2 regions of the Streptomyces sp. NPDC006529 genome follow, and region 2 is predicted to be linked to the other one. Evidence: riboswitches for the same ligand, from Rfam matches in the RefSeq annotation. Region 2 holds a riboswitch; the other holds the start of a gene.
What was found. Region 2 has a riboswitch for S-adenosylmethionine ahead of ABZY31_RS15170 (aminotransferase class V-fold PLP-dependent enzyme). Riboswitches for the same ligand answer to the same signal wherever they lie in the genome.

Region 1: linked by a shared signal. The riboswitch ahead of thrC (threonine synthase) and the one ahead of ABZY31_RS15170 (aminotransferase class V-fold PLP-dependent enzyme) in region 2 are both predicted to bind S-adenosylmethionine.

The regions. Positions count from the first base shown of each region.
Region 1 is NZ_JBEXPB010000072.1:2,987-18,547, forward strand. Features, by position in the region: gene ABZY31_RS29615 (TerD family protein) at 1-553, opposite strand, end outside; gene arfB (alternative ribosome rescue aminoacyl-tRNA hydrolase ArfB) at 768-1,193, shown strand; gene ABZY31_RS29625 (flavin reductase family protein) at 1,257-1,817, opposite strand; gene cdgB (diguanylate cyclase CdgB) at 2,173-3,909, shown strand; gene ABZY31_RS29635 (CBM35 domain-containing protein) at 3,989-5,026, shown strand; gene ABZY31_RS29640 (1-phosphofructokinase family hexose kinase) at 5,067-5,999, opposite strand; gene nagA (N-acetylglucosamine-6-phosphate deacetylase) at 6,151-7,302, opposite strand; gene ABZY31_RS29650 (ROK family protein) at 7,302-8,234, opposite strand; gene ABZY31_RS29655 (extracellular solute-binding protein) at 8,459-9,715, shown strand; gene ABZY31_RS29660 (DUF3263 domain-containing protein) at 9,783-10,019, shown strand; gene otsB (trehalose-phosphatase) at 10,053-10,910, shown strand; gene ABZY31_RS29670 (trehalose-6-phosphate synthase) at 11,199-12,626, opposite strand; gene ABZY31_RS29675 (glucosyl-3-phosphoglycerate synthase) at 12,706-13,656, opposite strand; SAM riboswitch class I at 13,851-13,998, shown strand; gene thrC (threonine synthase) at 13,992-15,302, shown strand; gene ABZY31_RS29685 (MoaD/ThiS family protein) at 15,335-15,561, shown strand, end outside.
Region 2 is NZ_JBEXPB010000017.1:71,383-86,943, reverse strand. Features, by position in the region: gene ABZY31_RS15220 (AMP-dependent synthetase/ligase) at 1-291, shown strand, start outside; gene ABZY31_RS15215 (GMC oxidoreductase) at 319-1,935, opposite strand; gene ABZY31_RS15210 (glycosyltransferase family 4 protein) at 2,074-3,216, opposite strand; gene ABZY31_RS15205 (hypothetical protein) at 3,236-4,357, opposite strand; gene ABZY31_RS15200 (NlpC/P60 family protein) at 4,425-5,462, opposite strand; gene ABZY31_RS15195 (NlpC/P60 family protein) at 5,727-6,758, opposite strand; gene ABZY31_RS15190 (NYN domain-containing protein) at 7,011-8,375, opposite strand; gene ABZY31_RS15185 (hypothetical protein) at 8,419-8,658, opposite strand; gene ABZY31_RS15180 (rhomboid family intramembrane serine protease) at 8,821-9,555, shown strand; gene ABZY31_RS15175 (Lrp/AsnC ligand binding domain-containing protein) at 9,552-9,833, shown strand; gene ABZY31_RS15170 (aminotransferase class V-fold PLP-dependent enzyme) at 10,214-11,614, opposite strand; SAM riboswitch class IV at 11,839-11,955, opposite strand; gene trpD (anthranilate phosphoribosyltransferase) at 12,041-13,105, opposite strand; gene ABZY31_RS15160 (cytochrome bc complex cytochrome b subunit) at 13,251-14,879, opposite strand; gene ABZY31_RS15155 (Rieske 2Fe-2S domain-containing protein) at 14,876-15,561, opposite strand, start outside.

The DNA of each region.
Region 1 (15,561 bases), on a different contig from region 2:
GGGCGATGCCCGTCAGGCCGGAGGCGTAACCCTGGCCGACCGCGCGGAACTTCCACTCCGCGCCGCTGCGGTACAGCTCGCCGAAGACCATGGCGGTCTCGGTGGCCGCGTCCTCGGAGAGGTCGTAGCGGGCGATCTCGGCGCCGCCGGCCTGGTTCACGACGCGGATGTACGCGTTGCGGACCTGGCCGAAGTTCTGGCCGCGGGCGTCGGCGTCGTAGATGGAGACGGGGAAGACGATCTTGTCCACGTCGGCCGGGAGGGCCGCCAGGTTGACGTTGATCGACTCGTCATCGCCGGAGCCCTCGCCGGTGCGGTTGTCACCGGTGTGCACGATGCTCTGGTCCGGGGTGGCCTTGTTGTTGAAGAAGACGAAGTGGGCGTCGGAGTAGACCTTGCCCGTCGGGTTCACTGCGATCGCGGACGCGTCGAGGTCGAAGTCGACACCGGTCGTGGTGCGGACGTCCCAGCCGAGGCCGACGGTCACGGCCGTGAGGCCGGGAGCCTCCTTGCTGAGCGAGACGTTGCCGCCCTTGGACAGGCTTACAGCCATGGGATGTCCCTTTCCTCTGTGCTGCCGGCGCCCTGCGACGCCGTGCGACGTCCTCTGACGCCCTGGTGACGTTACCGCTGACTGTCATAACGCGGGGAGGGGGCGCAGAGGTTCCAGCCGGGCCGCTTTCCGACGGAAGATCCGAAGGAGGAGGGGCGGGGATCCGTGCGAAATGCGGGTGACGCCGGGCGGCCGGGGGCGGATCATAGGGGGCATGCCTGGTCCCTATGTCATCCGCGGTTCGGTCGCGCTGCCCGAAGCCGAACTCACGTGGCGCTTCTCGCGCTCCTCGGGGCCCGGGGGGCAGCACGTCAACACCTCCGACTCCCGGGTCGAGCTGCTCTTCGACGTCGCCGCCACCAAGGCGCTGCCCGAGGTGTGGCAGGCGCGGGCGCTGGAGCGGCTCGCCTCCCGGCTGGTGGACGGGGTGGTGACCGTACGGGCTTCCGAGCACCGCTCGCAGCTGCGCAACCGGGAGATGGCGCTGGTGCGGCTGGCGTCGCTGCTCGCGGAGGCGACGGCGCCGCCGCCGAAGCCGCGGCGGGCGACGAAGATCCCGCGCGGGATCAACGAACGGCGGCTGCGCGAGAAGAAGGCGCGCGCCGAGACCAAGCGGGGCCGCACCGGCCGGGACTGGTAGCGCCGCCCGAGCCCAGCCGCCCGAACCGGTCGCCCGAACCGCGCGCCGCCCGCGGGCGGTTCCCTACGCCCCCAAGTGCCGGTAGCGCCCCCGGAAGTAGGTGAGGGGCCCGCTCTCGGAGGACGGCAGGCCGGCCGTCAGGACCCGCCCGATGACCAGGGTGTGGTCGCCGGCCTCGACGCGGCTCTCGGTGCGGCATTCCAGGGTGGCCAGCGCGCCGGGCATCAGCAGCGCGCCGGAGACGTCCCCGCGCACGGACGGCAGGTCGGCGAAGAGCAGCCGGTCGCTGATCCGGCCCTTCATCGCGAACCGGCTCGCCACCTGCCGCTGGCTCTCGGCGAGTACGGAGACCCCCCACAGCGGCTGTTCGGCCAGCAGGTCGTCCATCCGCGACCCCTCGCGCAGGCTGACCAGGACCAGTGGCGGGTCCAGGGACACCGACATGAAGGCGGTCGCCGTCATGCCGACGTCCTCGCCGAGGGGGCCGGTCGCGGACAGGGGTTCCTCGCGCGCGGTGACCAGCACCACGCCCGCCGCCAGCCGGGACATGGCTTCCCGGAACTCGTCGTTGCTCACTCCCCCAGCATGAGGGCTGGCCGGGGAGGCGGGGGTCACGGCGGGGATCAGGGGTATCGCGGCTCTTGTCGTCAGCACACCGGGAACGCTAGTCGCGCGGTCCGGCCGCCGCATCGGGCCGTGGTCCGAGCCGGGCCGCGACCCGCGTCCTAGGTCTCCGGGCGGTGTCGTTCCGCGCTCTTCCCGGTGCCCCACGTATCGTTTGCTCGCGGGAATGACGGGGAGCGCTCCCAGTCCGCACGGGCCACATTATTCATCCCATGTGACTTAAGTCACAGAGGGCAAGATTTGTTGACCCTGTGTACCTGCGGCACAGCTCACTGTGATTCAGTGGACGGGACACCGCAACGAAACGCCGATGACAAACCTGGAGTTGCTGTCGAGGTCTCGGGGAGAGCGAACGATGGAGACCGAGTCGGAGCCGTACGTCCGTCTTGCGACCCTGCGGCAGCTGCACAAGGTGGTCGCCGAGCTGAACACGGCCCGGAGTCTCGCGGACACCCTGCAGACCGTCGTGGACGGCATCGTCGTGGGCCTCGGCTACGAACTCGCCTGTGTCAACCTGGTACGCCCCGACGGTGATCTCGTCGTCGCCGCCTTCGCCGGCGACCCCGCCGCGGAGGCCCTCATCACCGGCCGCGTGGGTTCCCGCGGCTCCTGGGACCGCCGCCTGACGATGGGCGAGAGCTGGGACGGTCTGCGCTTCATCCCGCACACCGAGGGCTGGGTCCTGATGGAGGACGACGTCCCCCAGTGGCACACCGAGGGCCCCGATCCGCGGTTCGAGGACGAGTGGCACCCCGAGGACCGGCTGTACGCGCCCATGTACGCGTCCGCCGGGGAACTGCTGGGTGTCATTTCGGTGGACAGGCCGCGCAACGGACGCCGCCCCGGGGCCTGGGGACGCGAGGCGCTCCAGATGTACGCGTTCCAAGCGGCCATTGCGATCAGCAACGCGCGGCTGCGCGCGAACATGCAGCGCGCCCTGGTCCGGCTCGAACGCGAGCAGCAGGCGCTGCGGGCCAGCGAGGAGTCGTTCCGCCAGGCCTTCGAGTACGCGCCCAGCGGCATGGCCATCGCCGAGATGGGCGGTGACCAGCACGGGCGGCTGCTGCGCACCAACGACGCGCTGTGCCGGCTGCTGGGACGCCCCGCGTCCGTCCTGCGCCGCTACTCCTTCTCCGACCTCGTGCACCCCGAGGACATCGGCACGCTGCTGCGCACCTCCGCCGAGGGCGGCCGGGCCGAGCTGCGGCTGGGGCGCCGGGACGGCACGTACGTATGGGTGTCGCTGCGCAACTCCGTCGTCGCGGACGCCGCCGACGGCCCGCGCTTCCTGCTCACGCACGTCGAGGACATCGAGGAGCGCAAGCGGCACGAACTCCAGCTCGCGCACCGGGCCAGTCACGACGCGCTGACCGGGCTGCCCAACAGCGCCGAGCTGCGGGCACGGCTCGGCGCGCGGCTGTGCCGCAGACCGCAGTCCGTGCGGGCGACGGCGGTCGAGGCCCTGGACGCCGCCTTCGAAGGGCGCGACGGCCGGGACGCACGGGACGGACGGGGCGAGCCGGCCGGCGTCGGCGAGCACGGCTTCCGCCCGGACGGCGGCCCCGACGCCTTCGAGTTCCCCGGCGTGCCGGGGCAGCCGGGCGGTCCCGGGGGCCCGGGGGGCGTCGGGGGAGCGGGACCGTACGACCACCACGTGCACACGGTGGCGCCCGCGTCGGAGGTGGACGACGGCACCAAGGGCCTCGCGGTGCTCTTCTGCGACCTCGACGGCTTCAAGTCGATCAACGACCGGTTCGGGCACCACACCGGGGACGCGGTGCTGATCGAGGTGGCCCGGCGGCTGACGACCGGGGTCAGGGACGGTGACACCGTCGCCCGCCTCGGCGGCGACGAGTTCGTGGTGCTGGCCGACGGACTGGGCGCGGCGGACGCCGCCGACCTCGCGGTCCGGCTGCGCAACGCGATCATCCCGCCGATCCGGGTGGACGGCCGGGCGGTCCGCGTGGGGGCGAGTTTCGGCATCGGCTGGGCGAGCTGCGGGATGTCCGCGGACGAGGTGCTGCGCTCCGCCGACCAGCGGATGTACATCGAGAAGCGGTCGCGGTCCAAGGCGCACCGCCGGGCGGGCTGAGGCCTTCCGCCGGTCGGCGCAGCGCCTGCGGTGCGCCTGTTCGAGGTAGGCTCCCGTGGGTCGAAAGGAGTGACCTGCGATGACGACGCCCGCGAACAACGGCTCGAACGGTGGGGCGAACAAGCCCGAGGACGACGACCCGTTCGGCTACCTCTACGAGGACGGGCAGGCAGCCGGAGCCACACCGCCCGGACAGGGTGGTGGATACGGCTACCCCGGCCCCGCCGGTGGCGCGCAGCCGGGTGTCCCCAGGACCTCCTACAACCAGGTGCGTACGGTCGGCGACCGGACGTTCGGCGGCCAGCGCGGCCCGGTCCCCTACCAGCAGGGCCCCGGCCAGCCCGGCTACCAGCAGGGCCAGCCCCCGCAGTACCAGGCGCAGTACCAGGCGCCCGAGACGCTCCAGGCGGGCGGCTACGGCGGCCCGGCCCAGCAGCAGCCCCCGCAGCCGCCGCAGCACCACGCCCAGGCGGGCCCGCCGCACGGCGGCGGTTCCAGCCGCCGGGGGATGCTGATCGCGGCCGCCGCGGTGGTCGCCGCCGTCGCGATCGGCATCGGCGCGGCCGTGATGTTCGGCAACGGCGACAAGGACAAGGACAAGGCGGACGGCAAGGACACCGGTCCGACGCAGGCCCAGTCCTCGCCGCCGCCCTCGAAGCAGCCGAGCGGTTCGCCGTCGGCTTCGGCGCCGTCGAACCTGCCGAAGGCGGACGCGACGGGGTCCGGGTTCGCGCTGGCGGGCGGTGCGGGCGTGCAGAACAGCGTGCCGGGCGCCAAGTCGAGCACCGGGCAGTACGTGGGCGGCTTCAACAAGCCGGGCGCGTCGCTGACATGGACGCTGGACGTGCCGAAGACCGGCAAGTACAAGCTGAGGATGACCTACGGGGTGCCCGGCAAGGACGGCAGCACCACGCTGACCGTCAACGGCGAGGCGCAGACCCGTCCGATCAACATGAAGAACTGGACGAACGCGAAGCCCGGCGAGTGGGACAAGAGCTGGACCAACACCTACTCGCTGGTCGACCTCAACGCGGGGTCGAACACGGTCAAGATTTCGTGCGAGGCGGGCAACCAGTGCGACGTGCTCATCGACCAGCTGTGGCTGGACCCGGCCTGATCCCTTCGGCCCCTCACGTCGTCCGTCCGCCCGCGCCCGGTCACTGACCGGGCGTCGGTGTGACGGTGACCGACCCCCGTACCTCCTCGTAGGTGCGGGGGTCGAACTCTCCCGCGACCGGCGCGTGCACGGTGGCCGCGGACAGGGCGACCGCGCGGGTGAGGCGCGCGGGCCAGTCCAGGCCCTCGGCGAGGCCGGAGAGCAGGCCCGCGACGGCGGAGTCCCCGGCTCCGGTGGGGTTGCCGGCCAGGGGGCGCGGCGGGGCGGCCTGCCAGGTGCCCTGCGGGGTGGCGGCGAGCAGCCCGGCCGGTCCCAGCGAGGTGACCACGGCGTGGGCGCCGCGGCGGCGGGCGTCCCGGGTGGCGGGCAGCGGATCGCGGGAGCCGGTCAGCTCGGCGAGTTCGGCGGAGTTCGGCTTGATCATCTCGGGGCGGGCGGCGATCCCGCGGCGCAGCGCCTCGCCGCTGGTGTCGAGGAGCACGGGGATCCCGGCCGCGCGGGCCGTGCGCACGAGGACCGCGTAGGCGCCGACGGGGACGCCGGGCGGCAGGCTCCCGCACAGGGCCACGGCGTGCGCGCCGGGCCGTACGAGGGTGTCGTAGTGCTCCAGGAAGGCGGCCCATTCGGCCGGTGTGATCAGCGGGCCGGGTTCGTTGAACTGGGTCGTGTCGCCGGTCGCCGCGTCGGTCACGGCCAGGGTGCGCCGGGTGGGGCCCGCGCACGGCAGGAGCGCGTCGACGACGCCCGGCGCGTGGGCGGCCAGGCCCGCCCGGACCGCGTCGCCCGCCGGGCCGCCCGCGAAGCCGGTGGCGGTGACCTCGTGGCCGAGCGCGGCGAGCACCCGGGCCACGTTGAGCCCCTTGCCGCCGGGGCGCTCGATGACGTCGGACACCCGGTGCGAGGCGTGCGGGAGCAGCCTCGGTACGCGGTAGGTGACGTCGAGTGCGGTGTTGAGCGTGACGGTGACGATCATGCGGCGGGCCCCCGGGTTGCGGTCTGCCGGGATCATGCCAAACGGAAGGCGGTCGGCCCAGTCCCCCGGGCCGGCCGCCCGTGTCGGTACGGCCGCTTGGCCGCTGGTGGCGGGCCGTCAGACGGCCTGGTGGCGGGGTCGCCGCGGCCCGTCACACGGCCGGGGTGACGATCCATTCGCCGTGCCGCATGACGCCCTTGACGTCGAAGTCCGCGTCGAGGACGACGAGGTCGGCGTACTTGCCCGGTTCCAGCGAGCCGACCCGGTCGTAGACGCCGAGCAGCCGGGCGGGGTTCGCGGAGATCGCCTGGACCACGGATTCGACCGGCAGCCGGTCCAGGGTCACCGAGCGCTTGAAGGCGGTGTCCAGGGTCAGGGTCGAGCCGGCGATGGAGCCGCCCTCGACGAGCCGGGCCACGCCGTCCTTGACCTCGACCTCCAGCGGGCCGAGGTGGTAGGTGCCGTCGCCGAAGCCCGCCGCGTCCATCGCGTCGGTGATCAGCGCGACGCGGTGCGCGCCCGCGTGGTGGAAGGCCAGCTCCAGCATCGCCGGGTGCAGGTGGGTGCCGTCGTTGATCAGCTCGACGGTGACCCGCTCGTCCTCCAGCAGCGCCGCGATGGGGCCGGGTGCGCGGTGCTCCAGGCCGGGCATCGCGTTGTAGAGGTGGGTGGCGACGGTGGCGCCCGCGTCGATGGCCTCGCGGGTCTGGTCGTAGGTGGAGTCGGTGTGCCCGATCGCGGCGATCACCCCGTGCTCGGCGAGCAGGCGTACGGAGTCCAGGCCGCCCGGCAGTTCGGTGGCCAGGGTGAACATCCGGGCCGCTCCGTGCGCGGCGTCCATCAGTTTGCGGACCTCGGCGGGGTCCGGGTCGCGCAGCAGGTCCTCCTTGTGCGCGCCCTTGCGGCAGGGGTTGATGAAGGGGCCCTCGAAGTGGATGCCCGCGATCTCGCCCTGCTGGGTCAGTTCGGCGAGCAGCGCGGCCCGCCGGGCCAGTTCGTCGAGGTCTCCGGTGACGGTGGATGCGACCAGCGTGGTGGTGCCGTGCTCGCGGTGGGTGCGGACGCCGCGGAGGATCTCCTCGGGGGTGCCGGAGGTGAAGGAGGCGCCGCCGCCGCCGTGGTTGTGCATGTCCACGAAGCCGGGGACGATCCAGTGCCCGGCCAGGTCGAGGGTGTGTGCGTCCTCGCGGGCGCTGCCCGCGATGCGCTCGCCCTCGACGATGACGCGGCCGCCCGTGACGGTTCCGGTGGGCAGTACCACCTTGGCGCCTGAGAGAACGGTGCTGTGTGCGCTTCCGGCCATCAGGCAGGTACCTCCGTGGCGAGTAGGTCCCAGGCGAGCAGACCCGCGCCCAGGCATCCGGCGGTGTCCCCGAGGGCCGCCGGAACGATCTCGGGCAGCCGCTGGAACGTGACGCGTTCCTCCACGGCGGCCCGAAGCGGTGCGAACAGGGTTTCCCCGGCCTCGGCGAGCCCGCCGCCGATGATCAGGGTGCGCGGGTCCAGCAGCGTGAGGGCGGTGACCAGCCCGTCGGCGAGGGCGCCGACGGCGGCGAGCCAGACCTCCCGGGCGCGCGGATCGCCGGAGGCGACGGCCTTGGCGCAGTCGGCCGCGTCCGCTTCGGGGTCGCCGGAGGCGGCGGCCCAGGCGCGGGTGACGGCGGAGGCGGAGGCGAGGGTCTCCAGGCAGCCGTGCTGGCCGCAGCCGCAGGCGGGGCCGCCGGGGCGGACCACGATGTGACCGATCTCGCCCGCGTAGCCGTGGGCGCCCGCCTCGATGCGGCCCGCGATGCCGATGGCGCCCGCGATGCCGGTGCCCAGGGGCACGAAGAGGAAGCGGTCGGCGCCGCGGCCCGCGCCGATGCGGCCCTCGGCGAGCCCGCCGGTGCGCACGTCGTGGCCGAGGGCCACGGGGATGCCGCCGAGGCGGTCGCTGAGCAGGGTGCGCATCGGTACGTCGCGCCAGCCCAGGTTCGCCGCGTAGACGGCGATCCCGTTCTCGGCGTCGACGATGCCGGGAACGGCGACTCCGGCGGCGGAGGCGGCCTCGCCACAGCGCCGCACCCCCAGGTCGCGCAGTTCGGCGGCGAACTCCAGGATCGACTCGACGACGGCGTCGGGGCCCCGGTCGCGGCCGGTCGCCCGGCGCGCTTCGTGGAGCAGGCTGCCGTCTTCGGCGACGAGGGCGGCCTTCATCCCGGTGCCGCCCACATCGAGGGCGATGACGTGTTTCACGGGTTTCACGGTGACAGTCTCGCGTGCTCGGCGGGGAAAGGTCTAGTCCACTGAGAGGGATTGTTGAGTAGCCATACAAATCGGGGGCCCCCGCCCGCACCCGGTTGTGGACAGTCCGCGAAAGTGGTGTAGACCTTACGTGGATCGTACGTACAACCAGGGGTGGACAGAGAGCTGTGAGAGCCCGTTACCTGAGCCTGGCGGCCTCCGGCGCCGCACTGTGCATGACCGCGACCCTGACCGGCTGCGGGAGCGAGGTCCTCGGTGGGAACAACGAGGTGACCCTGCACGTCGTGGCGGCCGACTACGGGGACAATCCGGAGAACTCCTCCGCCGGGTACTGGAAGGACCTCGCCCGCTCGTTCGAGAAGGACCAGCCCGGCATCAAGGTCGAGGTGAACGTCTACTCCTGGACCGAGGTCGACGCGAAGGTCGCCGCGCTGGTCAAGGCCGGCAAGGCCCCCGACATCGCGCAGATCGGCGCCTACGCCGACTACGCGGCCGCCGACAAGCTCTACACCGCCGACGAGCTGCTCTCCGTACAGACCGAGGCCGACTTCCTCGCGCCGCTCGCCGACGCGGGCAAGGTCAAGCGGGTCCAGTACGGCATGCCCTTCGTGGCCAGCACCCGGCTGCTCTTCTACAACGAGAAGCTCTTCGCCGACGCGGGCGTCATCCCGGCGAGCGCCGTCGGCACCGGCAAGGGCTGGCAGCCCAAGTCGTGGGCCGACCTGGAGGCCGCCGCCAAGAAGCTCAAGGCCGCCAAGGTCCCCACCCCCTTCGCGCTGCCGCTGGGCCGGGAGGAGGCGCAGGCCGAGACCATGAACTGGATGCTGGCGGGCGGCGGCGGATACACCGACAACGAGGAGTCCTACGCGCTGGACTCCCCGGACAACGTCAAGACCTTCGAGTACCTGCGCGACACCCTGGTCGGCGGTGGCCTGACCGGCCCCGTCGAGCCCGCCAAGCTCGACCGGCAGGCCGCCTTCGACGGCTTCACGCGCGGCGAGGTCGGCATGCTCAACGGCCACCCCACGCTGATCAAGCAGGCCGCCGCGAAGGGCGTGAAGTTCGCCATGGTGCCGCTGCCGACCTCCGACGGCGCGGAGAAGCCCGGCATGGGCGTCGCCGACTGGGTCATGGCCTTCAAGAACGGCCACCGCAAGGAGGCCGGCAAGTTCCTCGACCACCTGTACTCCGCCGCGAACCAGACGGCCTTCACCAGCCGCTACGACCTGCTGCCGGTCACCACCAGCGGCTACCGGTCGATGGACGCGGCCACCGGCCCCGGCGCCACGCAGCTCAAGACCTTCCTCCAGGCGCTGCCCGGCTCGCGGCTCTACCCCGTCGGCAAGGAGTCCTGGGCGGCGGTGAGCGAGAACATCAAGCAGAACATCGGCAAGACCGTCCAGCCGGGCGGCCAGCCCGCCAAGACGCTGGAGGAGATCGGGCGCGCGGCGCGGGCGGCCGACGGGCGCTGACGCCCGCCGCCCACCGGCGCCGTCCGCCCGCGCGGCCGGTGTCGGTGGCCGGAGTTAACCTGGCGGTATGACGGAGGGCGGGCGGTTGACGGAGACGGAAGCCGCCGTGCTCGCCTACGAAGGGCGCACCTGGCCCGGTCCCGGCGCCAAGGAGCGGGCCATACGGGAAGTCCTCGGGATGCCCCCGGTCCGCTACTACCAGCTGCTCAACGCGCTGATGGACGACCCCCGGGCGCTCGCCCACGCGCCCGGTACGGTCAACCGCCTGCGCAGGCTGCGCGAAGCGCAGCGGGCCCGGCGATAGCCCTCCCCGGGGGCGACCGTTAGGGTCATAGGCATGGGGAGCCATCCGCACAGCGTGCCTGCCGACAGCCTGCCGATGCCCGTCACCGCCGCCGGACGCGAAGGGCTCGACGCCCTGCTGCGCAACCCGCGCCGGTCCGTGATCGCCCTCGATTTCGACGGCACCCTCGCCGAGATCGTGCCCGATCCCGACCAGGCGCGTGCCCACGCCGACGCCGTGCCCGCGCTGGCCGCGCTCGCGCCGCGCGTGGCGTCGGTGGCCGTGATCACCGGGCGGCCCGCCGGGGTCGCCGTCCGCTACGGGGGCTTCGCCGGGGTGCCGGGGCTTGAGCACCTGGTGGTCCTCGGGCACTACGGGGCCGAGCGCTGGGACGCGGTCACCGGGAGCGTCCACGCGCCCGCCGAGCATCCCGGGGTGGCGGCCGTACGGGCCGAGCTGCCGGGGTTCCTGGACGCGATCGGGGCTTGGCGCGGCACCTGGATCGAGGAGAAGGGGCGCGCGCTGGCGGTCCACACCCGGCGCGCCGAGGACCCGGCCGCGGCCTTCGAGGCGCTGCGGGAACCGCTGGCCGAGCTGGCCGCGCGGCACGGGCTGATGGTCGAGCCGGGGCGGGCGGTGCTGGAGCTGAGGCCGCCGGGGATGGACAAGGGGGTCGCCCTCACCGAGTACCTGGCGGAGACGGGGGCGGAGGCGGTGCTGTACGCCGGGGACGACCTGGGGGACCTGGCGGCGTTCGCCGCCGTGGAGAAGCTGCGGGCCGACGGTATTCCCGGGCTGCTGGTGTGCAGCGGCTCGGCCGAAGTCCCCGAACTGGCCGCCCGAGCCGACCTCACCCTCCCGGGCCCGCCCGAGATAGCCGCCTTCCTCGCCACCCTGGCCACCGCCCTCTGACCCCCTCGGGGCGCGCCTCAAACGCCGGCGAGGCTGGGTTGGCTGCGCCGCGACCCCGGCTCGGGGGCATTCCAGCCGTCCGGCGCCTGAGGACCCGCCGGAGGCAACACCGGCCCGCGCAGGCCGAGCGACCGTCTGCGGCTCGGTCTGCCCTCCGGGGGCGCCTCAAACGCCGGCGAGGCTGAATTTCCCAGCCGTCCGGCGTTTGAGGACCCGCCGGAGGCGACGCCGGCCCGCGCGGGGCGGGAGTTTCCGGCCGTCCGGCGGGGACCGGGCCGGGTGGGGAGGTTAGGGGAGGGAGGCCAGCTGGGCTTCCAGCCAGGCCGCCGGCGGGAGCGCGGTCGCGGTCGCGGCCAGCCGCTTCGTGCGCTCGGCCCGCTCCCCCTCCGGCATGGACAGGGCCGCGTGCAGCGCAGCCGCCGTCTCCGTGACGTCGTACGGGTTCACCGTCACCGCATCCTCCCGCAGCTCCTCGTACGCCCCCGCCCCCGTCGACAGCACCAGCGCACACCCCGCCTCCGACACCACCGGGATCTCCTTCGCCACCAGGTTCATCCCGTCCCGCACGGGGTTGACCAGGGCCACGTCCGCCATCCGGTACGCCGCCAGCGAGCGCGCGAAGTCGTCCTCGACCGAGACCAGCACCGGCTGCCAGTCCGCGGTACCGAACTCCTCGTTGATCTCCGCCGCCAGCTCCCGCACGGACTGCGTGTACGCGCGGTACACCGCCAGGTCCTGGCGCGAGGGATAGGCGGACGCCAGGTGCACGACGCGCCCGCGCCACTCGGGCCGGGTGGTCAGCAGCTCCCGGTAGGCCAGCAGGCCGCGCAGGATGTTCTTGGAGAGCTCCGTCCGGTCCACCCGCACCACCGCCTTGCGCCCGGCGACCTCCGCCCGCAGCGCCGCCAGCTTGTCGTCGACCTCCGGCCGGTGCGCCAGCGCCCGCAGCTCGTCGCCGTCCACGCCCAGCGCGAAGACCCGTACCGCGGTGCTCCGGCGCGCCCACGCCCCGCGCCGCTCGTGCCCGATCACGTCGCCGTCCGCCGCGGCCACCCCCCGCGCGTCGTCCAGCGGCACCGCGCTCAGGAACGCGTCCGCCCAGGCCCGCGTGTGGAAACCGGCCACGTCCGCGCCGAGCATGCCCCAGAGCAGCTCCTCGCGGACGTACGAGGGCAGGATCCGCAGGTAGTCGGGGGAGGCCCACGGGGTGTGGGTGAAGTGCGCGATCAGCAGGTCCGGCCGCAGCTCCCGCAGCATGCCGGGCACCAGCGCCAGGTGGTAGTCCTGCACCAGGACCCGGGCCCCCGGCTCCGCCTCCGCGGCGAGCGCCTCAGCGAAGGCCCGGTTGTAGGTGGTGTACGACTCCCACGCCCGGTGGAAGGCGGCGTCGAAGACCGGCTCGCGCGGGACGTCGTAGAGGTGGTGGTGGGTGAACCAGAGGACCGAGTTCGCGATGGCGTTGTAGGCGTCGTCGTAGACGGCCGGATCGATGTCCAGCATCCGCACGCCCGGCTCGGCGACCCCCCGGCGGACCGCCTCGCGGTCCGCGTCGGAGAGCGCCGCGCAGATCCACAGGGCGTCCGGCTGCCGGGTGAGGGCGGCGGAGAGACCGGAGACGAGGCCGCCTCCGCCGCGCCGGGCGCTGAGGTTCCCTTCGGCGTCGAGGGCGTACGAGAGCGGGCCGCGGTTCGCGGCGACGAGTACCTGAGAGGCCATGCGGGCAACCTAGCCCGGGCGGGCCGGGCTCAAACCGTGAGCCCCGTCATGCCACCCCGCGCCCACCCGGCCGCACCCGTCAGGCCACCCGCCGGTGGGCGTACTCCTCCACCTCCAGCATCGGCGGCCGCTCCACCGTGTCCACGGGGTGGGTGCGCGGTTCGAAGCCGTCCGGGCCCCGCTCGAACTGGGTCAGTTCCGGCCGCACCAGGTGCCCGCGCGACAGGCGCAGCTGCGCGGTGCGGTAGATCGCGGCGGCCATCCGGCCCAGCGCCCGCCCGTCCTGGTGGCGGTGCAGCCGTACGCCGACGTCCACCTGCGCCAGCGCGTCCAGGCCCGCCGTGTGCAGCGCGTCCACCAACAGGCCCAGCTCGACGCCGTAGCCGACGGGGAACGGCAGCCGCTCCAGCAGGGAGCGGCGTACGGCGTACTCGCCGCCCAGCGGCTGGACGAAGCCGGCCAGCTGCGGCCAGTGCAGGTTCAGCAGCGGGCGGGCGACCAGCTCGGTGACCCGGCCGCCCTGCCCGGGCGCGTCGCCGAGCGGGCGGTCGTACATCGCCTTGACGAACTGCACGTCCGGTTCGGTCAGCAGCGGGCCGACGATCCCGGAGACGAAGGCGGCGGAGAAGTCGCGCAGGTCGGCGTCGACGAAACAGACGATGTCCCCGGTGGTGACCAGCAGCGAGCGCCACAGCACCTCGCCCTTGCCGGGCAGCGCCGGGACCCGCGGCAGGATGTCGTCGCGGTGCACCACGCGGGCGCCCGCGCGCCGCGCGACCTCGGAGGTCCGGTCGCTCGAACCGGAGTCGATGACGACGAGTTCGTCCACCAGCGGGACGGGCAGGCAGGTCATCAGGTCACGGCGGATGACCTCGACGATCGCGCCGACCGTCGCCTCTTCGTCGAGAGCGGGCAGGACGACGCTGACTGTGATGCCCGATGCCCGCTTGGCCGAGAGCAGCCGCTCCAGCGGTCGGTCGGTGGCGGACCAGGAGCGGGCCCCCAGCCAGCGCTCCACCTCTTCCAGCACCTTCAGCACTCCCTGATTCGGTGGTGACCCGGCCATCGTTATGGCCGAAATATGATCCATCTCGCGGTTTGGACGGCTGTCTCAACCATCCATGCCTTCGGTTACAGTCTTGAACAACGCGGAGGACCATCGCATGTCGGGGGTCCCCACGTACAAACGCACGGGTGCGCCGCCAAGGCGCGTTCGCGCCATACCGCTCATCCAGAGGGGCAGAGGGATACGGCCCGTTGAAGCCCCGGCAACCCTCCAGTCGGTCTCGCGCTCATGTACGCAGCGAGGTCCCCGGCTAGGGAAGGTGCCAAATCCGTCTCGTGGCGAAGTGCGCCACGGGGAAGATGAGGAGAAAGGGCCTCGCCGTCATGGCTGTACAGACTGACGTCACCTCTGCCGCGACCACCGTCGATCTCGGACCCGCCGCCGCGCTTTCCTGCCGCGAATGCGCCACCCGGTTCGAGCTCGGTCCCATTTTCGCCTGCGCCGAGTGTTTCGGCCCGCTGGAAGTCGCCTACGACCTTCCGGCCGGTGACCCCGAGGCGCTGCGCGCCGCGATCGAGGCCGGGCCGAACAACATCTGGCGGTACGCGCCGCTGCTGCCCGTCCCCGCCGACGTGGCCTCCAAGCCGAACCTGAACCCGGGCTTCACCAAGCTCGTGGACGCCGAGAACCTGGCCAAGGAGCTGGGCGTCACCGGCAAGCTCTACGTCAAGGACGACTCCGGCAACCCGACGCACTCCTTCAAGGACCGGGTCGTGGCGATCGCCGTCGAGGCGGCCCGCGCCTTCGGCTTCACCACGCTCTCCTGCTCCTCCACGGGCAACCTGGCCGGCGCCGTCGGCGCCGCCGCCGCCCGGGCCGGACTGCGCTCCTGCGTGTTCATCCCGCACGACCTGGAGCAGGGCAAGGTCGTCATGGCCGGCGTGTACGGCGGTGACCTGGTCGGCATCGAGGGCAACTACGACGACGTCAACCGGTTCTGCTCCGAACTGATCGGCGACCCGCTCGGCGAGGGCTGGGGCTTCGTCAACGTCAACCTGCGCCCGTACTACGGCGAGGGCTCCAAGACCCTGGCGTACGAGATCTGCGAGCAGCTCGGCTGGCGGCTGCCCGACCAGATCGTCATCCCGATCGCGTCCGGCTCGCAGCTCACGAAGATCGACAAGGGTCTCCAGGAACTGATCAGGCTCGGCCTGGTCGAGGACAAGCCGTACAAGATCTTCGGCGCCCAGGCCGAGGGCTGCTCGCCCGTCTCGACGGCCTTCAAGGCCGGTCACGACGTGGTCCGCCCGCAGAAGCCGGACACCATCGCCAAGTCGCTCGCCATCGGCAACCCGGCCGACGGCCCCTACGTCCTGGACATCGCGCGCCGCACCGGCGGCTACGTCGAGGACGTGAACGACACGCAGGTCGTCGAGGCCATCAAGATCCTGGCGCAGACCGAGGGCATCTTCGCCGAGACCGCGGGCGGCGTGACCGTCGGCGTGACGAAGAAGCTCATCGAGAACGGGCAGCTCGACCCGGCGCTGACCACGGTGATCCTCAACACCGGCGACGGCCTGAAGACCCTGGAGGCGGTGGCCGACGACAGCGGCCAGACCGCCACCATCCGCCCCAGCCTGGACGCGTTCCGCGCCGCCGGCCTGGCCTGACCCTCCCCGACCCCCGGAAAGGCAGTAGCGCCATGAGCGTCAACGTCCGCATCCCCACCATCCTGCGCACCTACACCGGCGGCAAGGCCGAGGTCCCGGCCGACGGCGCGACCCTCAGCGAGGTCATCGAGTCCCTGGAGCAGAGCCACCCGGGCATCGCCGCTCGCGTCCTCGACGACCAGGGCAAGCTGCGCCGCTTCGTGAACGTCTACGTGAACGACGACGACGTGCGCTTCGAGGGCGGGCTGCAGACGCCGAC
Region 2 (15,561 bases):
CTGGTGACCATCGACGAGGAGTTCCTCGGCCGGTGGGCGGCGGAGAACGGCAAGCCCGCGGGTTCGACCGCGGCGTCGCTGCGCGAGGACGCGGACCTCAACGCCGCCGTCCAGCAGGCGATCGACGACGGCAACGCGGCGGTCTCCAAGGCGGAATCGGTGCGGAAATTCCGCATTCTGCCCTCCCAGTTCACGGAGGAGTCGGGCCACCTGACGCCGTCGCTGAAGCTGAAGCGCCATGTGGTGGCGAAGGACTACGCGGACGAGGTCGAGGCCCTCTACCGCGGCTGAGCCCCACGTCCGCCCGGCCGGGCGGGGCTAGCGCGGGTCCTCGGCGAGGATCCGCGCCATGTTCCGCTCGGCGAGCGCGGTGATGGTGAGGAACGGGTTGACCCCGAGGGAGCCCGGGACGAGCGAGCCGTCGACGACGTACAGGCCCCGGTAGCCCTTGGCCCGGCCGTAGTCGTCGGTGGCGGCGCCCAGCACGCAGCCGCCCAGCGGGTGGTAGGTGAAGTTGTCCGCGAAGTTCCTGTTGCCGCCGAACAGGTCGTAGCGGTAGATCGTGGCGTTGGCCCGGTTGATCCGGTCGAACAGGCGCCTCGCGGCGTCCACGGACGGGGTGTTCTGGTCCCGGGTCCACCGGAGCCGCGCCGAGTCGGTGGCCGCGTCGTAGGTGAAGTGACCGCGCTCCGGGTTCCTGGTGATCGCCAGGTACATCGAGATCCAGTGCTCGAACCCCATCGGCAGCGGCGCGATCTCGGCGAAGACGGGGTTCGAGGGGTTGTCCCAGTCGTCGATGCCGAGGGCGGGCATGGTCGCCTGGTGGGCGCCGACCGTGTCCCACAGGTGGTTGGCCCGGGCGGTCATCACGTTGCCGTTGTGGCCCCAGCCGCGCCCGACCTCCTCGCTCAGCCCGGGCAGCGCCCCGGTCTCGCGGGCGCGCAGCAGGATCTCGGTGGTGCCGAGGCTGCCCGCGCCCAGGAACAACTGCCCGCAGCCCAGTTCGCGGGTCTGGGTGACCCGCCCGGTCAGGTCGCTGGTCCGGACGGTGAGGACGTAGCCCCCGGCCGGGTCCTGGCGTACCGCGACCACGCGCTGCATGGTCTCGATGGTGACGTTGCCGGTGCCGAGGGCGGCGGCGAGGTAGGTCTTGTCGACGCTCTTCTTGCCGTGGTTGTTGCCGTAGATGACCTCGCCCGCGAGCGCGGACTTCGTGGCGGTGCCGGCCGCCTCGCGCTGCATGTACGCGAAGTCGTAGACGTTGGGCACGAAGGTGGTCTTCAGGCCGGTGTTCCGGGCGTGCTTGCGGGAGATCCGGGCGAAGCGGTACCACTCGGTGGACTCGAACCAGGACGGGTCGATGTCGTTGACACCGAGCATCTGCCGGGCCCGCGGGAAGTAGGTCCCGTACATCTCGTCGGCGTCGACCCGGGGCAGCACCTCGGTGAAGTACGCGCGCCTGGGGGTGGGCGCCATGCCGCCGTTGACGAGGGAGCCGCCGCCGACGCCGCGGCCGACGTAGACGGACATGTCGCCGTAGTTCACCCGGTCGAGGACGCCGGGGTAGGGGCTGATGTCGCGGTTGACCACGTCGAGCCAGAGGAACTGGGCGAGCGGGGCCTCGGTGCGCGTGCGGTACCACATGGAGCGCTGGTCGGGGGCGGAGGTGGAGGGGAACACCTTCCCGTCGGAGCCGGGGGTGTCCCAGAGCCGCCCCATTTCGAGGACGACGGTCCGTACGCCCGCCTGACCTAGCCGCAGGGCGGCGACGGCGGAGCCGTAGCCGGATCCGACGACGATGGCGGGGGCGTACTGCGCGGCGGCGGGCTCGACGGCGGCCGCGGCGGACGGTCCGATCCGGGTGAATCCGAGGGCGGCCGCGCTCTGGAGGGCGCCGAGTCCCAGGAGGTGACGGCGCGTCAGTTGGGGTGTCATGCTCGCATCATGGGCGGAATCGTAACGTCCACCCAGATGCCGTATTGACAGATATCTGAGTAACAGTCAGACATGGCCAGGAGTGATCATCTTCGGTGCCGCGCCCTTCAGGAACGGCCCCTCCCCGGGCAATGCCTGTCACAGCAACCCGCGCAGCCGCTCCGCCAGCAGGTCCCAGCGCCACCGCTCCTCCACCCAGGCCCGGCCCCGCTCCCCCATCGCCCGGGCCAGCGCCGGATCGAGGAGCAGGGTGACGATCCGGTCCGCCGTGTCGCTCACCGAGCCGCCCCGGACCACCCAGCCCGTCTCCCCGTCCAGCACCGCGTCCGGCGCGCCCCCGGAGTCCCCCGCGACCACCGGCAGGCCGGTCGCCGACGCCTCCAGGTAGACGATCCCGAGGCCCTCCACGTCCAGCCCGCCCCGCCGGGTCCGGCACGGCATCGCGAAGACGTCGCCCGCCCCGAAGTGCGCGGGCAGCTCCCCCCACGGCAGGGCGCCGGTGAAGCGCACCGCGTCCACGACCCCGGCGGAGGCGGCCAGCGCCCGCAGCGCGCCCTCGTACGGCCCGCCGCCCACGATCAGCAGCACCGCGCCCGGCACCTCCGCGCGGATCAGCGGCAGCGCCCGGATCAGGGTGTCCTGGCCCTTGCGCGGCACCAGCCGGGACACGCACACCACCACCGGCCGGTCCGCCAGCCCGAGCCGGGCCCGGATGAGGTCGCCGCCCGACCCGGGGTGGAAGGTCTTCTCGTCGACCCCGGGCGGCAGCCACGCCATCCGCGCCGCGGCCTCCTCGCCGAGCGCGCCCGCGATCCGCGAGCGGGTGTACTCCCCGAGGTAGGTGACCGTGTCCACGCCCTCGCCGATCCGGTGCAGCAGGCCGCGCGCGCCGGGCAGCTGGGCCCAGCCCGCCTCGTGCCCGTGGGTGGTCGCCACCACCCGCCGGGCGCCCGCCCGGCTCAGCGCGGGCCCCATCAGGGCGAGCGGGGCGGCGGCGCCGAACCAGACGGCCTCGCAGCCGTGCTCGCGCAGCAGGGCGGTGGCCCGGTGGGTCACGCGGGGGGTGGGCAGCAGCATCGTCGCCGGGTCCCGGACGACGGGGAAGGGCTGCGCCGCGTCGAAGACCGCGGTGGCGGCGGCGGCCTCCGCGCCCCGCTTCCAGGTGGAGGCGTAGACGACCACCCGGCCGGGGTCCAGGCGCAGTGCCATGTTGTGGAGGAAGGCCTGGATGCCGCCCGGACGTGGCGGGAAATCGTTGGTCACGATCAGCGTCTTGTGCATCGTGCGGCGAGGCTACCGCTCACCGCAGCTCCTCCCGCAGGGTCGACTGCCACGTTCGGGTGAGCGCGGAGAGGTCGGTGTCCAGGGCGTCGCGCAGGGCCGTCGGCAGCGGCCTCCGGCCCGCGTCGGCATAGAGCCTGACCAGGGCCGCCTCGCCCCAGCGGTCGGCGATCAGCCGGCACGCCAGCCAGGCCCCCTCGTAGGCGCGGGCCATCGCCTGCGCGTCACTCCCGAAGGTGAACGCCTCGTTCGGGGGGAGCGCGGACGGAAGTTCACCCCGGCCCACGGCCCGGCGCAGGGCCGGGGCGGCCTCCGCCGGCGTGCGCCCGGTCGAGCGGTACGCCACCCAGTCCGCGAAGCCCTCGGAGAGCCACAGCGGGGTCGCGGCGGTGGTCGCGGAGCGGGTGGCGACGTGGGTGCTCTCGTGGGTGAGCACCACTTGGCGGCCCGGCTCGCTCAGGCCCTCGTACGCCTGCGGGTTGACCACCACCCGGTCGGCCGGGGCCGGGGAGACGCCGACCAGTCCGGTGGTCACCGCCGCCAGCCCCCGGTAGGAGTCGGCGGGCCGCCCCAGCAGGGCCGCCATCGCGTCCAGGCCCGCGGGGACCACGACCACCACCCGGCCCGCCCACGGCCGCGGCCAGGCGGCGCTCACCTCGGGCACGGCCCGCCCGGCCACCACCGCGACCTCTTCCAGGCTCTCCCGGGACCGCCCGGAGGCGCCCAGCACCAGCGCTCGGTCCCCGCGCACCACGCTCACCGGGCCCTGGTCCCACAGCTGCGGCAGCGCGCCCGGCGCGGGCCGGTCACCGGTGACGTGCCATCCGCTGCCGTCCTGGCTCAGCGTCAGGGCGCGGCCGGAACCGGTGGGAGCGGCATCGTAGCCGGTGAGCCGGTAGCGCAGTTCGGCGCGGACATCGGCCCGGGCGCCGTCCCGGCGCACCGAGGTGACCTCGTACGTCCAGCCCTCCAGCGGGACCGCGGCGAGCGCCGCGGGGGGCCGGGCCGACCAGGCGGCCACCGCCGCCCGCACGGCCCGCTCGGCGCCGTCGGGCGGAGCCGCCGGGCGGGCGCAGGCCGACCCGCCGACCAGCAGCACGGCGAGCAGCGGGAGCAGCGCGCGCAGGGGACCCCGGACCATCCGGCGATCGTACGCGCGGAGGGCGCCCGCGCGATCACGGGGCGGGCTCCCCCGGAGGCGGGTCTCCTCAGGGGCGGGTCACCGAGGACACCGGCATCATCCCGACCGGGTCGTAGCGCACGGCGGCCCCCGGGTAGGGGGCGTGCACCACCTGGCCGTTGCCGACGTACATCCCGACGTGGCTGGCGTCGGAGCGGTAGGTCACCAGGTCGCCCGGCCGGGCCTCGGAAAGGGAGACCCGGCGCCCCGCGTGGCGCTGCTCCTGCGAGGTGCGCGGCAGGGAGACGCCCGCCTGCCGGTAGGACCAGACCATCAGCCCGGAGCAGTCGAACCCGGACGGCCCGGTGGCGCCCCACACGTACGGCCGCCCGATCGCGGCCCGGGCGGCCCGCACGGCGGCCGCGGCGCGCCCGGAGGAGGCGCCGCCGGAGCCGGGCGGTTCGGGCAGCGCGCCGGCCCGGTCGGCGGAGCGCGAGGACCGGTCGAAGGAGGCCCGTTCCTCCGACGGCATGGCGTTGAGCAGCCGCTGGGCGGCGGCGAGCTTGGCGGTCACGGACCGCTTGTGGCGGGCCGTGTCGGCGCGCAGCCCGTCGAGTTCGGCGAGCTTGCGGGAGGCCTCGCGGCGCTCCTGGTCCAGCGTGCGCTGCTCCTCGCGCAGTTCGTCGAGCTGCCGCGCCTGGCGGTCGGTCAGCCGGTCCAGCGCGCTGGCCTTGTCGAGGTACTCGTCGGGGTCCTCGGAGAGCATCAGCTCGACGGCCGGGTCGAGGCCGCCGGACTTGTACTGGGCCCCGGCGAAGCTGCCGAGCACCCCGCGCATGGTGTTGATCCGGTCCTGGCCGCGGGCCACGGCGTCCTGGGCGCGCAGGACTTCGGCGCGCAGCTTCGCGCTGCGCTCCCCGGCCGCGTTGAAGCGTTCGGTGGCCTGCTCGGCCTCCTCGAACAGCCGGTCCACCTGGGCCCGGGTACTGACGGGCGGATCCGCGGGGGCCGCGCCGGCCGGTCCGCCCGTCAGGGCGACCGCGGCGGTGGCCGCGGCGGCGGTCAGCACGGTGACCCTGGTGTTCCGGTCGTGCGCCGTAGGCGCGGGCCGGCGATGGGATGCCACGTCGAGCAGCTCCCTTCCGCTAGCGCGGGGCCCGGGTCCGCCCCCCGTGGGCGGCCGTGTGCCGGGTTCCGCGCTGGCAGACAGTAGCGGCCCGCTCACGCACCGGCCAACGACCGTGGGCGGGCACGCACGGTGACGCCCCGCCGGAGACCCAGGTCACCGGCGGGGCGAGGGGGCGCGGAGCGCCCTGGTAATTCGCCCGGATGGGCGGTCCGCGGCGCGTCCGCGGGCATGACCCTCCCGGGGAAGGTCCACGGGGAGGGATCAGCCCGCGACGCGGACGCCGAACTGGAAGGGCATGTTGCGGACGGCCTCGTACTTGACGCCGCCGCGCGGGTTGGAGGCGTGCAGCGTCATCCCGTTGCCCGCGTACAGGCCGACGTGGTGCAGGTCGTCGTAGAACAGGATCAGGTCGCCGGGCTGGAGTTCGCTCAGGCTCAGGTGCCGGCCCGCGTTCGCCTGGTCGTAGGTGACGCGCGGGAGGTCCACGCCGGCCTGGCCGTAGGCCCACTGGACCAGGCTGGAGCAGTCCCACGAGTCGGGGCCCGTGTCACCCATGTGGTAGGCGTCGCCGAGCTGCGTCTTGGCGTTTTCGAGGGCCTGCCCGGCGCGGCCGGAGCCCTTCGCGCCGCCGCCGAGGTTCGCGCGGTCGCCGTCGCTGCGGCTGGCGCGCTTCTCGTCCTCGCCGAGCTTCGCCCGCTCGTCCGCGCTCAGGGAGTTGAGGACCGCCTGCGCCGCGGCCAGCTTCTCCTGGGCGGCCTTCTTCTTCTCGTCCAGTTCCTTGCGGGTGGCCGCGAGGTCGGCGAGCTTGCCCGAGGCCTCCTGCCGCTTCTGCGCGAGACTGCGCTGCTTCGCCTGGATCTTCTGGACCGCTTCGACCTGCTTGCCGCTCAACTGCTCCATGGTGGAGGCCTTGTCGAGGTAGCTGTCGGGGTCGCCGGAGAGGAAGAGCGCCAGCGAGTTGTCGATGCCGCCGGTGCGGTACTGGGCGCTCGCCATCGAACCGAGGGCGCTGCGCAGGGTGTTGAGCTCGTCCTGCCCCTTGGCGACCTGGTCCTGGAGCTGGCTGATCTCCTTCTCCAGCTTGTCCTGGCGCTCCTTGGCTCCGTTGGCCTTCTCGGCGGCCTGTTCGGACTCCGTGTAGAGCGCGTCCACCTCGGCCTTGGCCTCGTCCTTGCTCGGCTGCGGAGCGGCGGAGGCGCCGTTGGCGGAGAGGACGACGGCCGCGGCGGCGGTGGCCGTCAGGACGGTCACGCGCAGGCGGCTCGGCTGCTTGGGTCGACGGTGGGACGCCACGGGGGCGAGCTCCTTCTTCCTAGAGCCGCCGGAGCACGCACACCCGGCAGCCCCTTCGGCCGGCACCCCGAATGAGTGATCCATCGCACGAAGGTTTGGGCCGACCCTAGTGACCCTCCTGTGATCAGTTCAAATCCTGGCGGCAAAAAAATCGGTCACCGACCAGCTTCTTTACTTTCACCCCACGCGCGGTAGCGGTCACTTGACGGTACGTTCCGAAAATCCCGGCAAATGACCCATGCCGCCCAGGGGTTACGAAACGCGCGAAAGCCGCTTCAGCAGCAAGGCGGACGTCACCGGCCGCGCCCCCGCCTTGGCCACCCCGTCGGCCACCTCGCGGTCGGTGGAGACCACGACCACCGGGCGCCCGGGCGGCTCCGCGCGCACCAGCTGACGGATCAACTCGTCCGCCGTGACGCCCGCCTTGGAGAACAGCACCCGCACCCCGCGCGGCGGCGCCAGCAGCACCGGCGCGGCCAGCTCGGCCCCGTCGAAGACGCAGGTCATCTCCGCACCCGTCTGCGCGGCCAGCATCGAGAGCCCGCCCAGCAGCCGCAGCCGCTGCTTCTCCAGCGGCATCGTCGGATAGCCGGTCTTGGTCACGTTGTAGCCGTCCACCACCAGATGGGCCTGAGGCAGCGCCAACAGCTGGTCCAGCAGCGCCGGATCCGTCTCCGACAGCGCCCGCGCCGCGATGTCCTTCGGGGTCATCCGGCCCGGCTCCACCGCCTCGACCGTGTCCGCGGGCCGCGTCGAGACCGGCGGCAGCGCCAGCTCCCGGCGCAGCCCCTGGGCCGCTTCGAGCACCGTGTCCAGCAGCAGCCGCAGCCGCATGTCCTCGATGCTGCGCCCCTCGCGGGTGGCCCGGCGCGAGGTCTCCAGCGCCGACTCCACCTCCGCCAGCCGTGACTTCAGCCGCCGGGACTCGCTCTCGGCGGCCACCACCCGGGCACCGGTCTCGCTGCGGATCCCGTCGATCTCGGCCATCACCTTGCGCAGGGCCGCCTCACCCCGCTTGACGTCGTTGAGCGCGCTGCGCAGCTTGCGCTGAAGCGATTCGGCTTCCTTGCGGGACGCCTCCAGCTCCGTGCGCACCTGCTCGCCGCCGTTGCGGTGCTGCTCGCGCAGGTGCGCCAGCTCCTCGCGCAGCCGCTCCAGTTCGCGCTGGGTCTCCTCGCCGACCCGCTCGGCGTCGGCGCGCTGCGCCTCTTCGCCGGCCGCGGCCACGAGTTTGACCCAGCCCGCGGGGCGCAGGACGTACGCGGCGGCCGCCACGTCGAGGGGGTCGGCGGCGGCGGGCGGCGCGCCGCACTCCAGGGCGGCCGACAGGTCCGGCTGGGCCTCGCGCAGCTTCTCGGCGACCCGGCCGCGGAAGACGGCGTCCGTCTCGACGGCGGCCGCCATGGCGTTGCCCGCGAACTTCGCCCGCCGGGTGGGGGTGAACCGGGCGTACTGGCGCAACTGGCCCGGAAGATCTGCGACCGTCAGGCCGCCGAAGGCGTCCGAGACCAGCGCGACCACCCGGCGCCGCACGCCTTCGGGCAGCGGGCGGTCGAGCACCTCCGCGGCGTCGCCGGCCGCGTCGGCCGGCTCAGCGCCGCTTGCTGGCTCCACGATCCGTCACCCCTACCGTTACGTCCTGACCGCGGGCCCGGACTCCCTAGGAGTCCGCACCCGGCCGGTCCACGAGTTCGATCTGGTCCACCGCGTTGCACCAGCGGCAGCGGACCGACTCGATGGTCTCATTGACCACCTCGCGCTCCTCGACCTTGGGCTCCCCGGCGAGGTCCAGGTGGACGTACTCCACGACCTTCGACGAGCGCGTGACGTCGAACCGCGTGAGGTTGCCGCACAGCGTGCAGCGCCACCGGGTCGTCTCGGTCGGCAGGGGAACCGTCATCGGGCCGCTCACTCCTTCGTCGCTGTTTCAATTAAAGCGGTCCGCGCCTCTCGGCGGGGACCGCAGCTCGTAACCCTACGGCCTGACGCCGCTTCCGCGCGGGGTGCCGTCCGCTGCGCGGGACGCGGCGGGGCGAGCTGCCCGGGTCCCTCCGGTTACGCCATGCTCTGTCCCATGAGCGTATGGTGGCGGACCGTCCGCGAGGCCGCGCGCGGCCCGGTGGTGACGTACGCGCTGATCGCGGCCTGCGCCGTCGTCTTCGTCATGAGCCCGGCCTCGGGGCTCAACCCGGTCTACGGCACGGGCGAGCGGCTGATCGCCTCCGGCACGGCGTACTTCCGGCACTGGGGCGTCGTCCCGGACGAACTCCTCGGCGGCGGCCGCCGCGCCCTGCTCACCCCGCTGACGGCGCTCTTCGTGCACGGCGGCTGGCTGCACCTGCTGGGGAACTGCCTCTTCCTCTACGTCTTCGGCGCGATGGCCGAGGAGCGGATGGGGCGCGCGCAGTTCCTCGTCTTCTACGTCACCACCGGCTACCTCGCGCTGGCCGCCTACGCGGCGGCCAACGCCACCTCGGACCAAACCCTGGTCGGCGCCTCCGGGGCCATCTCGGCCGTCCTGGGGGCCTTCCTGTGCCTCTTCCCCAGAGCCCGGGTGACCAGCCTCTTCCCGTTCCTGTTCTTCGTACCGCTGCGCTTCCCGGCCTGGATCGTGCTGCTGTTCTGGTTCGGCCTGCAGTGGCTGGCGGCGCACCGCGCCGGGAGCGGGCCGGGGGTGGCGTACCTGGCCCATGTGGTGGGCTTCTCGGGCGGGTTCCTGTACGCGTGGGTCCGATATCGGCGTACGACTAGAGTGAGGCGACCAGCGACGGCCACCGAGGGAGACAGCCAGCCGTGATCACCGCGATCGTGCTCATCAAGACCAGCGTGGACCGCATCCCCGAGATCGCCGAGTCGATCGCCGCGCTGGAGAACGTCAGCGAGGTCTACTCCGTCACGGGTACGTACGACCTCATCGCGCTCGTCCGGGTGCCGCGCCACGAGAACCTCGCGGACATCATCCCCGGCCGCATCAGCAAGATCCCGGGCGTGGAGGCGACGGACACCCACGTGGCGTTCCGCACCTACTCCCAGCACGACCTGGAGGCGGCGTTCGCGATCGGCCTCGACGCGTAGCGCCGGCCGCGGCCTTTTCGCCTCAAACGCCGGCGGGGCTGGGGGTATGGCCCCTGGCCCGGGTCGGTGGTCCGCCTCAAACGCCGGCGGGGCTGGGTATGGCCCCTGGCCCGGTGGTGGCGGGCCGCGGCCGTGCCGGTGCCGCGCACGAGCGTCTCCTCGGCTCGCGGCCTCACCCGGTTCGGAGAAAGTCCCCAGCGGTGGCCGCTCGTCCTGCGGGGACACTCCTGCCCGTCCCCGTCCCGACCCCGACCCGCGGCGTGGGCCCGGCACCGGGGGATCCCAGCCCCGCCGGCGTTTGAGGCGAACGGCCGCGGGCCGGGACGCCCACCCCCGGGCCAGGGGGCATACCCCAGCCCCGCCGGCGATTGAGGCGAGCGTCAGACGGCCGGGACGCAGCGGCCTTCTTCCGTGCGGTACGTCCACTGCGCCCCCTGCGCCACCAACTCCCGCACGGCCCCCACGAACCGCTCCACGTGCTCGTCCGGCGTACCCGCCCCGAAGCTGACCCGGATCGCGTTCAGCGACCGCTCCCCCGGCTCCGCCTCCGGCGCCCCGCACTCGCCCGGCTCCTGCGGCGCGCTGCCCAGCAGGGTCCGGACCAGCGGGTGGGCGCAGAACAGGCCGTCGCGGACCCCGATCCCGTACTCGGCGGAGAGCGCGGCGGCGAAGTGCGAGCTGTTCCAGCCGTCCACGACGAAGGAGATGACGCCCACGCGCGGCGCGCCGTCACCGAACAGGGACAGGATCCGCACGGCCGGGACCTCGGCCAGGCCCTCGCGGACCTTCGCGATCAGGTGCCGCTCCCGCGCGACCAGGGTGTCGAACCCGGCCTCGGTCAGCGCCCGGCAGGCGGAGGCGATGGAGTAGACGCCGATGACGTTCGGGGAACCGGCCTCGTGGCGGGCCGCGGTGGTGTGCCACTCGACGTCCACGCCGCCGTCCTCGCGCCGGGCCACCTTCCGGGAGGCACCGCCTCCCGCGAGGTACGGCTCGGCCTCCTGGAGCCAGTCGGCCCGCCCCGCGAGCACGCCCGAGCCGAAGGGCGCGTACAGCTTGTGCCCGGAGAAGGCGACCCAGTCGACGTCCAGGTCCTGCACCGACACCGGGTGGTGCGGGGCGAGCTGGGCGGCGTCCAGGACGATCCGCGCGCCGTGGGCGTGCGCGGCGGCGGCGAGTTCCTTGACCGGCCACAGTTCACCGGTGACGTTGGACGCGCCGGTGACGCAGACCAGCGCCGGGCCGTAAGGCTCGCGGTCGGCCAGCGCCCGCTCCAGCGTGGCGACGGCCTCGCCCGGGGTGCGCGGGGCGTTCAGGTAGGTGACCCGGGCGTCGCGCCAGGGCAGCAGCGAGGCGTGGTGCTCGGTCTCGAAGACGAAGACCTGGCAGTCGGCCGGGAGCGCCTGGCCGAGGAGGTTCAGCGAGTCGGTGGTGGACCGGGTGAAGATCACCTGATCGGCGGGGCGGCAATCGAGGAACTCCGCGACCGTGGCCCGGCTCTGCTCGAAGAGGTCGGTGGAGAGCTGCGAGAGGTACCCGGCCCCGCGGTGCACGCTGCCGTAGTAGGGGGCGTACGCGGCCACGTCGTCCCAGACCCGCTGCAGCGCCGGGGCGCTGGCTGCGTAGTCCAGCGCCGCGTAGGTCACTTCGCCGCCGGTGACCAGCGGCACGGTGACGTCCCGGCCGAGCACCTGGAGCGGCTCGGCACAGGCGGCGTCGCAGGCGGCGCCGACGCTCGTGTCAGCGGTGGAGGTGGTGGCGGCGTTCAGGGATGCGGACATGGCGGTATCTCCCGGCAGGCAGGGGTGAATGGCTTCAGGGGGCCCGTACGCGGCCGCGGAGGCGGGGTACGGGGAGTCCCGGGAGACGGGGTGCGCCGGCGGTACCGGAGGTACGCGGACAGGACCCTGTTCCGGGGGGGGTGAAGAAGGGGCTTGAGCGCCCTATCGCATTCGCTTGCTCACGGAAAACGCTCCTCGAGAGACCAGGACCCCTGGATTCGAGGGATCCGCGCTTGCCGCAAGCCTCGCTGCCTGCGGCCTGGTCATCACCCGGGGCACCCCGCCACGGAAGGAGGGTTGCCGGACAGCAAGCCGGGGCCTAAACGCTGTCACTCGTGACCTGGTCTGCATCCTGCCACACGATCTCCCGCGCACAAGCCCCGGTCCGCATGTCGGAACCGGGGCCCGGCGCGAAACCGACCCTGCTCAGGCGTTGCTGGCCTTCACCCACCGGTCCAGCGCGGCCAGGGCCGCACCGGAGTCGATCGACTGCGCCGCCCGGGTGACGCCCGCCGCCAGCTGCTCCTCCAGCGTGCCGCTGCCCGGGTCCAGGGCCACCAGCGCGGCCGCCGAGTTCAGCAGCACGGCGTCGCGCACCGGGCCGCCCTCCCCCGCCAGCAGGCGCCGGGCGACGTCCGCGTTGTAGGCGGGGTCGGCGCCCCGCAGCGCGAAAACATCGACCAGGGAAATGCCGATGTCGCGCGGGTCGAAGCCCTGCTCGGTGACCTTGCCGTCGCGCACCCACCACACCCGGGAGGTCGCCGTGGTGGTCAGCTCGTCGAAGCCGTCGTCGCCCCGGAAGACCAGTGCGGAGGAACCGCGTTCGGCGAGCACGCCCGCCACGATGGGGGCCATCCGGGGGTCGGCGACGCCGGTCGCCTGCGCCCGCACCTTCGCGGGGTTGGTCAGCGGGCCCAGCACGTTGAAGGTGGTCCGGATGCCCAGTTCCCTGCGGGCGCCCGCGACGTACCGCAGCGCCGGGTGGAACTTGACGGCGAAGCAGAAGGTGATGCCCGCCTCCTCGGCCACCTCGGCCACCCGCGCGGGGGTCAGGTCGAGGTTGACGCCCAGCTGCTCCAGGACGTCGGAGGCGCCGCTGGAGGAGGACGCGGCGCGGTTGCCGTGCTTGACCACCTTGGCGCCCGTCCCGGCGACCACGATCGCGGACATCGTCGAGATGTTGACCGTCTTGGCGCCGTCGCCGCCGGTGCCGACGATGTCGACCGTCCGGCCGGGGACCTCGATCAGGTTGGCGTGGTCGTACATGGTCCGTACGAGGCCGTTGATCTCGGCGACGGTCTCGCCCTTGGCACGCAGCGCGACCACGAAGCCCGCGATCTGGGCGTCGGTCGCCTCTCCGCGCATGATGCGGTCCATCGCCCACGCCGTGTCGTCCGCGCCGAGGTCGCGGCCGTCGAGCAGGGCGTCCAGTACGGCAGGCCAGGTGCGGGCCGCCACGCTGTCGCCGCCCGCCGGGGTCACAACGTTCATGGTCCGCTCCTGATGGTCCACAGTCGATGGGTGAGGCCCCAGCCTATCCAGGCGGGGAGTACGGCAAAGAGCCCCGTCCAGTGACTGGACGGGGCTCTTGCCGTGGCGACGCGGAGACTGACCGGAATCAGTCCGTCATGCGGAGTCAGTGGTGGCCGTGGCCGCTCTGGATCTCCTTGTACTCCTCGGACGTGGGCTTCGGGATCTGGTTGTCCTCGCCGTAGAAGCCCTTGCTCAGCTTCGCGCGGAGCTTCTCGACGCCCGAGACCTTGCGCTCGACGCCGTTCTCGTCGACCGTCGGGCCGATCTCGAGCGGCTTGTACTGCTCGTACGAGGTCAGCGTGTGCAGCTGGCCCTGCGAGAGCGGCTCGTGGACCTCGACGAACTCACCGTGCGGCAGGCGCTTGATGATGCCGGTCTCGCGACCGTGCAGCACCTTGTCCCGGTCCCGGCGCTGGAGGCCGAGGCAGATCCGCTTGGTGATGACGAACGCGATGACCGGGCCGACGAAGAAGCCGATCCGCGCGAACCACGTGATCGAGTTGATCGACAGGTGGAAGTACTGCGCGAACATGTCGTTGCCGCCGGCGATGAGCAGGATCACGTACCAGGTGATCCAGGCGACGCCGAAGCCCGTACGGGTCGGGACGTTGCGCGGGCGGTCCAGCAGGTGGTGCTCGCGCTTGTCACCGGTGACCCAGGACTCGATGAACGGGTAGACCGCGATCGCGACCAGGATCAGCGGGAAGATCACCAGCGGGATGAACACGCCCAGGACGAGCGTGTGGCCCCACAGGTTGATCTCCCAGCCGGGCATGGCACGGATCAGGCCCTCGGAGAAGCCCATGTACCAGTCGGGCTGCGCACCGGTGGACACGTGGTCCGGGCGGTACGGGCCGAGCGCCCAGATCGGGTTGATCGACGCCAGCGCCGCGATGGCCGCGATGACACCGAAGACCAGGAAGAAGAAGCCTCCGGCCTTGGCCATGTAGACCGGCAGCAGCGGCATGCCGACGACGTTCTTGTTCGTCTTGCCGGGGCCCGCGAACTGGGTGTGCTTGTGGTAGAAGACCAGGATCAGGTGGGCCACCAGCAGGCCCATCATGATGCCGGGCAGCAGCAGGATGTGGATCGAGTAGAACCGCGCGACGAAGTCGCCGCCGGGGAACTCGCCGCCGAAGAGGAAGAACGACAGGTACGTGCCGACGACCGGCACGGACAGGATCGCGCCCTCCATGAAGCGGACACCGGTGCCCGAGAGCAGGTCGTCCGGCAGGGAGTAACCGGTGAAACCGGTGAACATGCCGAGGACCAGCAGCAGGAAGCCGAAGATCCAGTTGACCTCGCGCGGCTTGCGGAAGGCACCCGTGAAGAACACGCGCATCATGTGCACGAGCATGGCCGCGACGAAGATCAGCGCCGCCCAGTGGTGGATCTGCCGGATCAGCAGACCACCGCGGACCTCGAAGCTGATGTCCAGGGTCGAGGCGAAGGCCTCGGACATCCGGACGCCCTGCATCGGCACGTACGAGCCGTGGTACACGACCTCGTTCATGCTCGGGTGGAAGAACAGCGTCAGGTACACACCCGTGAGGATGATGATGATGAAGCTGTAGAGGCAGATCTCACCGAGCATGAAGGACCAGTGGTCCGGGAAGATCTTGCGCATGTTCGCCTTGGCGAGGCCGTAGATGCCCAGGCGGCCGTCCGCCCAGTCCGCTACGCGCTCGCCGGCAGGCGCTTTGCGCCCCGTCGTTTCAGTGGCAGTGCTCATCCGCGCTCCCAGAATGCAGGACCGACGGGCTCTTCGAAGTCGCCATGCGCTTCGAGGAAGCCTTCGTCATTCACACCGATCCGCAGCTGCGGGAGCGCGTGACCGGCCGGGCCGAAGATGACGCGGGCGCCGTCGGAGAGGTCGAAGGTGGACTGGTGGCACGGGCAGAGCACGTGGTGCGTCTGCTGCTCGTACAGGCTGATCGGGCAGCCGACGTGGGTGCAGATCTTCGAGTAGGCCACGATTCCCTCGTGGGACCACTCCAGCTCCCGCTTGTCCTTGATGTCCTCCGGCTTGATGCGGACGATCATCAGGGCAGCCTTGGCGATCTGCGTCTGGAAGTCGTGCTGGTCCTCCTCCAGGCCTTCCGGCCGGGCGAAGGTCAGCGAACCGACCACGACGTCCTCGGGACGCAGCGGCTCGTTCGTGTTGTCGTTGATGAGCAGCTTGCCCTTGGCCCACACCGTCTTGCGGAGCTTGGTCTCCGGCAGCGGACCCAGGTCGCGCAGGATCACGACGGCGGACAGCGGCAGCATGGCCAGCGCGCCCAGCATCGTGTTGCGGATCAGGGGGCGACGGCCGATGGCCGACTCCTTGGCGCCGTCGGCGAAGTCCTGCAGGACCTGCGCCTTGACCTCCGGCGGAGCGGCGATCTCGTGGCGCTCGGCGGCGACCTCGACGT